One region of the Streptomyces sp. M92 genome, then DNA from elsewhere that is predicted to be linked to it. Evidence: predicted binding sites of a transcription regulator. Region 1 holds the regulator's gene; the other holds the start of a gene.
The links. Region 1 encodes HrcA, which represses chaperone genes, less so after heat shock. Its sites were predicted from a motif close to TTNGCACTCNGNNNNNCNGAGTGCNAA; they were not measured.
Positions count from the first base shown of each region.

Region 2: groL (chaperonin GroEL) is a predicted target of HrcA. The motif match lies at 1,618-1,644, and genes of this name have one in related genera.

Region 1 is NZ_CP101137.1:800,929-805,135, reverse strand. Features, by position in the region: gene M6G08_RS03670 (DUF3097 domain-containing protein) at 1-607, opposite strand, end outside; gene M6G08_RS03665 (MBL fold metallo-hydrolase) at 642-1,376, opposite strand; gene hrcA (heat-inducible transcriptional repressor HrcA) at 1,571-2,587, shown strand; gene dnaJ (molecular chaperone DnaJ) at 2,588-3,724, shown strand; gene M6G08_RS03650 (nitronate monooxygenase) at 3,836-4,207, shown strand, end outside.
Region 2 is NZ_CP101137.1:7,646,591-7,650,797, reverse strand. Features, by position in the region: gene thrC (threonine synthase) at 1-453, shown strand, start outside; gene M6G08_RS35290 (MoaD/ThiS family protein) at 589-864, shown strand; gene M6G08_RS35285 (cold-shock protein) at 1,271-1,474, shown strand; gene groL (chaperonin GroEL) at 1,806-3,431, shown strand; gene M6G08_RS35275 (NADH:flavin oxidoreductase) at 3,635-4,207, shown strand, end outside.

The sequences.
Region 1 (4,207 bases):
ACGGCTTCACCGCCTCCCAGATGTCGATGTACGGGTGGCCCACGACCAGCGCGTGCTCGCTCGTCACGGACTCCGCGATCCGCCACTCCTTCGAGCCGGGCACCAGATGGTCCACCAGGACGCCGAGCCGCGCGTCCGGTCCCGGCGCGAAGTCGGCGACGATCGACGGCAGGTCGTCGACACCCCCCAGGTACTCCACCACCACGCCCTCGATGCGCAGGTCGTCGCCCCACACCTTCTCGACCAGCTCGGCGTCGTGCCGCCCCTCGACGTAGATGCGCCCGGCGCGCGCCACCCGCGCGCGGGCCCCCGGGACCGCCACCGAACCCGACGCCGTACGGGAGGGCCGCACCGGACCCGAGGACGACGAGGGCCGCACCAGCGTCACCACCCGCCCCTCCAGCAGGAAGCCGCGCGGTTCCATCGGGAAGACCCGGTGCTTGCCGAAGCGGTCCTCCAGGGTCACCGTGCCGGCCTCGCAGCCGATCACCGCGCCGCAGAACCCGGTGCCGGGCTCCTCGACCACCAGGCCGGGGTCGGCCGGAACCTCCGGTACCGGCTGCGGCTTCTTCCACGGAGGGGTCAGGTCGGCGGAGTACTGGCGCATTCTCCCGACGATACGAGGAACCCAGGCCCCAAGATCAGCGCGACACGCCGAAGCGTGCCGCCAGCGCGTCCCGTTGGGCCCGCACGAACGCCGCGTCCACCACCGCGCCGTGCCCCGGCACGTACAGCGCGTCCTCGCCGCCCAGCTCCAGCAGCCGGTCCAGCGCGGCCGGCCACCGGGTCGGTACGGCGTCGGGGCCCGCCTGCGGCTCGCCGGACTCCTCGACCAGGTCGCCGCAGAAGACGACCTCCACCTCGCCCGGCACCAGCACCGCCAGGTCGTGGCCGGTGTGCCCGGGGCCCACGTTGGCCAGCAGGACCTGCCGGCCGCCGCCCAGGTCGAGGGTCCACTCGCCGCACACCTCGTGCCGGACGCCGACCAGCGCGTCGGCCGCCTCCTGAGCGGACCGCGCCTCCAGCCCTTCCGCCTCCGCGTCCGCGCACAGCGCCTCCCGCCCGTGTCCGCCCCGAGCGAACACCGCGCCGGTGCCCACCGCCCCGTACACCTCCGCCCCCGCGAACGCCGCCGCGCCGAAGACGTGGTCGAAGTGCGGGTGGGTCAGCGCGAGATGCGTCACACGGTGACCGGCGAGCGCCTGCGCCGCGGCGCGCAACCGGGCGCCCTCGGAGAGGCTCGACCCGGCGTCCACGAGCAGCGCGGCGCCCGCGCCGACCACCAGCCCCGCCGTGCAGTCCCACCCCGGCAGGCGGCACCGCCCCACCCCCGGGGCCAGCCGCTCCCACCCCAGCTCTTCCCAAGTCACGCTCATGACGGCGACGCTATCGGGGCACGCGCGCCCCGGCGCGGCGGCACCGTACCGGCGGTGACCGGCCCGGTGCCCGGCCTTGCCGTGGGTGTACCCCACAGCCGTACACTGGGCCGGGGAAGTCTGGCACTCGCGCACCGTGAGTGCCAGGACAGACAGGCAGGACAACGGACCGACGACTTCTGGAGGTGTGCGCGATGCTCAGTGAACGCAGGCTGAAGGTGCTGCGCGCCATCGTCCAGGACTACGTCGGCACCGAGGAGCCCGTCGGTTCCAAGGCCCTCACCGAGCGGCACAACCTCGGCGTCTCCCCGGCCACCGTGCGCAACGACATGGCGGCCCTGGAGGACGAGGGGTTCATCGCCCAGCCGCACACCAGCGCGGGACGCATCCCGACCGACAAGGGCTACCGGCTCTTCGTCGACAAGCTGGCCGGCGTCAAGCCGATGACCGCGCCCGAGCGCCGCGCCATCCAGAACTTCCTGGAGGGCGCCGTCGACCTCGACGACGTCGTGGCCCGCACGGTGCGGCTGCTCGCGCAGCTCACCCGGCAGGTCGCCGTCGTGCAGTACCCGTCGCTGACCCGCTCGACCGTGCGCCACGTCGAGCTGCTCTCGCTCGCGCCCGCGCGTCTGATGCTCGTGCTGATCACGGACACCGGGCGGGTCGAGCAGCGCATGGTCGACTGCCCGGCGCCGTTCGGCGAGGCGTCCCTCGCCGATCTGCGGGCGCGGCTCAACAGCCGGGTGGCGGGGCGGCGGTTCACGGACGTGCCCGGTCTGGTGGAGGACCTCCCGGAGGCCTTCGAGGCCGAGGACCGGGGTACGGTCTCCACCGTGCTCTCCACTCTCCTGGAGACGCTGGTCGAGGAGAACGAGGAGCGGCTGATGATCGGCGGCACCGCCAATCTCACCCGCTTCGGGCACGACTTCCCCTTGGTGATCCGGCCGGTGCTCGAGGCGCTGGAGGAGCAGGTCGTGCTCCTCAAGCTGCTCGGCGAGGCGAAGGATCCGGGCGTGACCGTCCGTATCGGTCATGAGAACGCCCACGAAGGACTCAACTCCACGTCCGTCGTGTCGGTGGGCTACGGTTCGGGCGGCGAGGCGGTTGCCAAGCTCGGCGTGGTCGGACCGACCCGCATGGACTACCCGGGAACGATGGGAGCGGTACGCGCAGTGGCACGGTACGTCGGACAGATCCTGGCGGAGTCGTAGGTGGCCACGGACTACTACGCCGTACTCGGCGTGCGCCGCGACGCCTCCCAGGACGAGATCAAGAAGGCGTTCCGGAGGCTCGCGCGCGAGCTGCACCCGGACGTCAACCCCGATCCGAAGACCCAGGAGCGGTTCAAGGAGATCAACGCCGCCTACGAGGTGCTGTCGGACCCGCAGAAGAAGCAGGTCTACGACCTCGGCGGAGACCCGATGTCCCAGGCGGGCGGCGGCGGAGCCGGCGGCTTCGGCGCGGGCGGCTTCGGGAACTTCTCGGACATCATGGACGCGTTCTTCGGCACGGCGTCGCAGCGCGGACCGCGCTCGCGCACCCGCCGGGGCCAGGACGCCATGATCCGTATCGAGGTCGAGCTGGACGAGGCGGCCTTCGGCACGACCAAGGACATCCAGGTCGACACGGCCGTCGTCTGCAACACCTGCAACGGCGAGGGCGCCGCCCCGGGCACCTCGGCCCAGACGTGTGACATGTGCCGCGGCCGCGGCGAGGTCTCGCAGGTCACCCGGTCCTTCCTGGGCCAGGTCATGACCTCGCGGCCCTGCCCCCAGTGCCAGGGCTTCGGCACGGTGGTCCCGACCCCGTGCCCCGAGTGCGCGGGCGACGGCCGCATCCGCTCCCGCCGCACCCTCACCGTGAAGATCCCGGCGGGCGTCGACAACGGCACCCGCATCCAGCTCGCGGGCGAGGGCGAGGTCGGCCCCGGCGGCGGTCCCGCCGGCGACCTGTACGTCGAGATCCACGAACTGCCGCACTCGACCTTCCAGCGGCGCGGCGACGACCTGCACTGCACGGTCACCATCCCGATGACGGCGGCGGCCCTCGGCACGAAGGTGCCGCTGGAGACCCTCGACGGCATGGAGGAGGTCGACATCCGCCCGGGCACCCAGTCCGGCCAGTCGATCCCGCTGCACGGCCGGGGCGTCACCCACCTGCGCGGCGGCGGCCGGGGCGACCTGATCGTCCACGTCGAGGTGACCACCCCGACCAAGCTCGACCCCGAACAGGAACGCGTGCTGCGCGAGCTCGCCAAGATGCGCGGCGAGGAGCGTCCGCAGGGGCAGTTCCAACCGGGTCAGCAGGGCCTCTTCTCCCGCCTGAAGGACGCCTTCAACGGGCGCTGACGGGCACCTGTCGAGGTAGGACGCCAGGAGCCTCCCGATGCGGATGCTCCTGGCGTATGCCAACGGAAGCCCGGATTCGGACTTGTTCGGAGGACGTGACAACATGCGCTCATGTCCTCCGCACTGACCGATCTCTTCCCCTGTCCGATCGTGCAGGCACCCATGGCGGGCGGCGTCTCCGTGCCGCAGCTCGCCGCCGCGGTCTGCGATGCGGGAGGGCTGGGATTCCTCGCCGCCGGGTACAAGACCGCGGACGGGATGTACCAGGAGATCAAGCAGCTGCGGGGACTGACGGCCCGCCCCTTCGGCGTCAACCTCTTCATGCCGCAGCCCGAGACGGCCGACCCGTCCGCCGTCGGCGTCTACGCCCACCAGCTGGCCGGCGAGGCCGCCTGGTACGAGACGGAACTCGGCGACCCCGAGTGCGGCCGGGACGACGGCTACGAGACGAAGCTCGCGGTGCTGCTGGACAACCCGGTGCCG
Region 2 (4,207 bases), 6.8 Mb from region 1:
GTCGAGGACAAGCCGTACAAGATCTTCGGCGCCCAGGCCGAGGGCTGCTCGCCGGTGTCCACCGCGTATAAGGCCGGGCACGACGTCGTACGCCCGCAGAAGCCGGACACCATCGCCAAGTCGCTGGCGATCGGCAACCCGGCGGACGGGCCGTACGTCCTCGACATCGCGCGCCGCACGGGCGGTGCCGTGGAGGACGTGACCGACGAGCAGGTCGTCGACGCGATCAAGCTGCTCGCCCGCACGGAGGGCATCTTCGCGGAGACCGCCGGCGGTGTGACGGTGGGCGTGACCAAGAAGCTCGTCGAGGACGGCGTGCTGGACCCGGCGCTGACCACGGTCGTGCTGAACACGGGGGATGGTCTGAAGACGCTGGACGCGGTGGCGGGTACGGGGCTCACCGCGACGATTCGTCCCAGCCTGGATTCGTTCCGCGAGGCCGGTCTCGCGTAGCGCTGCTCGTTCTTCGTCTGCGGGCCGGTGGGGGCTGGTTCGCGCCCGCGCGGCGGTAGCCGCATATTCGACACGGCCCCCGCGCCCCCGGGGCGCTGCCCCACCGTCTGTGAAAATCCGACCGGAGGTCTTGAAGTGAGCGTCACCGTCCGTATCCCGACCATTCTGCGCACCTACACGGGTGGGCAGGCCGAGGTCAGCGCCGACGGCGCGAACCTCGGGGAGGTCATCGCCGACCTGGAGAAGAACCACACCGGCATCGCCGCCCGCGTCCTGGACGACCAGGGCAAGCTGCGCCGTTTCGTCAACGTGTACGTCAACGACGACGACGTGCGTTTCGAGCAGGGCCTGGAGACCGCCACGCCGGACGGCGCGGGCGTCTCCATCATCCCGGCGGTCGCCGGCGGCTGACACGCCTCGTAGTGCCCATTGCCCCCTCCGTGAGAGAAGCGGAGGGGGCAATTCCATGTGATTGAGCGCGGTAGAGTTGGGGAACGCGCTCCCGATCGAAGATCCCGGAGCCCTGAGTTCCTGCTTTGCGTCCGACAAGATGCAGCCAAAATGCAGACGCATTTCGCGGCTTTTGCTCCTTTTGTGTCACCCGACTTGACCCGAATTCAGGCGAAAGCTCGCCATATTTCGGACCGGGTGCGTCCAGATTTCTCGTCCGATTGACCTGTTGCAGACGGCAGTTGGACAGATACATTCAGCCGCGGTCGACGCGTTCCGGCGCACGCCCCCAGTCGTGGGGGGTGAGGTCTGACCCGGGTCCGCGAAGTGCGGATCTGTGCAAGGGCCAGTAATAGGGGAGTTAGGCATGGCTCAGGGCACCGTCAAGTGGTTCAACGCGGAGAAGGGGTACGGCTTCATCGCGGTCGACGGTGGTGCGGATGTTTTCGTCCACTACAGCGCGATTCAGATGGACGGCTACCGCACCCTCGAAGAAGGCCAGCGGGTCGAGTTCGAGATCTCGCAGGGTCAGAAGGGCCCACAGGCCGACATGGTTCGCCTCAGCGCCTGAGACGTTCGGCCACCGCAAGCAACCGGTTCTTCTCCGAAGGGCCCGCACCTCACCCGGGGTGCGGGCCCTTCGGGCTGCCCGGACGGACGCCCCGGTTCCCTGTTCGCGGGTGGCTGAGCGTGCGGCCCGATCCTCGGTAGGCGCTTGCACTCGATGGGGGCGAGTGCTAATCATTGCGTTAGCACTCTGAAGGTGAGAGTGACAACGAAGGACCGGGTCGGTGAGGCCCGCGGGCCGGGTGGGGAAGGAACCACGAGGCCGGCGAGCCGTCCGTCGCGGGCGCGGGCGCGGTCCGAAGGAATCACCCCCAGTCCTGGAGGGACCACTTCACATGGCCAAGATCATCGCGTTCGACGAGGAGGCGCGGCGCGGCCTCGAGCGCGGCATGAACCAGCTCGCGGACGCCGTCAAGGTGACGCTCGGCCCCAAGGGCCGCAACGTCGTCCTCGAGAAGAAGTGGGGCGCGCCCACGATCACCAACGACGGCGTCTCCATCGCCAAGGAGATCGAGCTCGAGGACCCGTACGAGAAGATCGGCGCCGAGCTGGTCAAGGAAGTCGCCAAGAAGACGGACGACGTCGCCGGTGACGGTACGACCACGGCGACCGTTCTCGCCCAGGCCCTCGTCAAGGAAGGCCTGCGCAACGTCGCGGCCGGCGCCAACCCGATGGCCCTGAAGCGCGGTATCGAGAAGGCCGTCGAGGCCGTCTCCGCCGCCCTGCTGGAGCAGGCGAAGGACGTCGAGACCAAGGAGCAGATCGCCTCCACGGCCTCCATCTCCGCCGCCGACACCCAGATCGGCGAGCTGATCGCCGAGGCCATGGACAAGGTCGGCAAGGAAGGCGTCATCACCGTCGAGGAGTCCCAGACCTTCGGTCTGGAGCTGGAGCTCACCGAGGGTATGCGCTTCGACAAGGGCTACATCTCGGCGTACTTCGCCACCGACATGGAGCGTATGGAGGCGTCGCTCGACGACCCGTACATCCTCATCGCCAACTCCAAGATCGGCAACGTCAAGGACCTGCTGCCGCTCCTGGAGAAGGTCATGCAGTCGGGCAAGCCGCTGCTGATCATCGCCGAGGACGTCGAGGGCGAGGCCCTGTCGACCCTGGTCGTCAACAAGATCCGCGGCACCTTCAAGTCCGTCGCCGTCAAGGCCCCGGGCTTCGGCGACCGCCGCAAGGCCATGCTCGGCGACATCGCCATCCTCACGGGCGGCGAGGTCATCTCCGAGGAGGTCGGCCTCAAGCTGGAGAACGCGTCCCTGGACCTCCTGGGCCGCGCCCGCAAGGTCGTCATCACCAAGGACGAGACCACCATCGTCGACGGCGCCGGCTCGACCGACCAGGTCAACGGCCGCGTCAACCAGATCCGCGCCGAGATCGAGAACAGCGACTCGGACTACGACCGCGAGAAGCTCCAGGAGCGCCTGGCGAAGCTGGCCGGCGGCGTGGCCGTCATCAAGGCCGGTGCCGCCACCGAGGTCGAGCTCAAGGAGCGCAAGCACCGCATCGAGGACGCCGTCCGCAACGCGAAGGCGGCCGTCGAGGAGGGCATCGTCGCCGGTGGTGGCGTGGCCCTGCTCCAGGCCTCCCAGGTCTTCGAGAAGCTGGAGCTGTCGGGTGACGAGGCGACCGGCGCCAACGCCGTGAAGCTCGCCCTGGAGGCCCCGCTGAAGCAGATCGCCGTCAATGGTGGTCTCGAGGGCGGCGTCGTCGTGGAGAAGGTCCGCAACCTGACCGTCGGCCACGGCCTGAACGCCGCGTCCGGTGAGTACGTCGACATGATCGCCGAGGGCATCATCGACCCGGCGAAGGTGACCCGTTCCGCGCTGCAGAACGCCGCCTCCATCGCCGCGCTGTTCCTCACCACCGAGGCCGTCATCGCCGACAAGCCGGAGAAGGCCGCCGCGGCCGGTGCTCCGGGCGGCATGCCGGGCGGTGACATGGACTTCTGATCGACCGGTTCCGGTTGATCGACCGTCCAGTACGGACCGAGGGCGGCACTCCCGACAGGGGGTGCCGCCCTCGGGCGTTCGGTGCTGTGAGCTGAGCCACTGAGGCCGGGTGGCCGGAATGCGCGCGGCGGGCGGGCCTGTTGCCCCCGAAGGAACAACATGCGCATGCACATACCGACTGGTACCTCCGGAGGAGCCCCCACGTGACCGTCACCGCCGCCGACGCCGCCTCGCGCGCCGCCCAGACCCTCGCCCGCCCGGCCACCATCAACGGCCTGACCGTCCCCAACCGCATCGCGATGGCCCCGATGACGCGGATGTTCTCGCCGGGCGGCGTCCCCGGCGACGACGTGGTCTCGTACTACTCCCGCCGTGCCGCCGCCGGTGTCGGCCTGATCGTCACCGAGGGGACCTACGTCGGCCACCAGTCCGCCGGGCTCAGCGACCGCGTGCCGCGCTTTCACGGCGAGGAGCAGCTGGCCGGCTGGGCGAAGGTCGCCGAGGCGGTGCACGCGGCGGGCGGCACGATCGTGCCGCAGCTGTGGCACATCGGCATGGTCCGCAAGCAGGGCGAGCAGCCCTTCCCCGAGGCCCCCGCCGTCGGCCCCTCCGGTCTGCGCATCGGCGAGGACGAGGTCACCGGCAAGGCGATGACCCAGCGCGACCTGGACGACGTCATCGGCGCCTTCGCCGACGCGGCCGCCGACGCCGAGCGCATCGGCTTCGACGGCGTGGAGATCCACGGCGCCCACGGCTACCTCATCGACCAGTTCCTG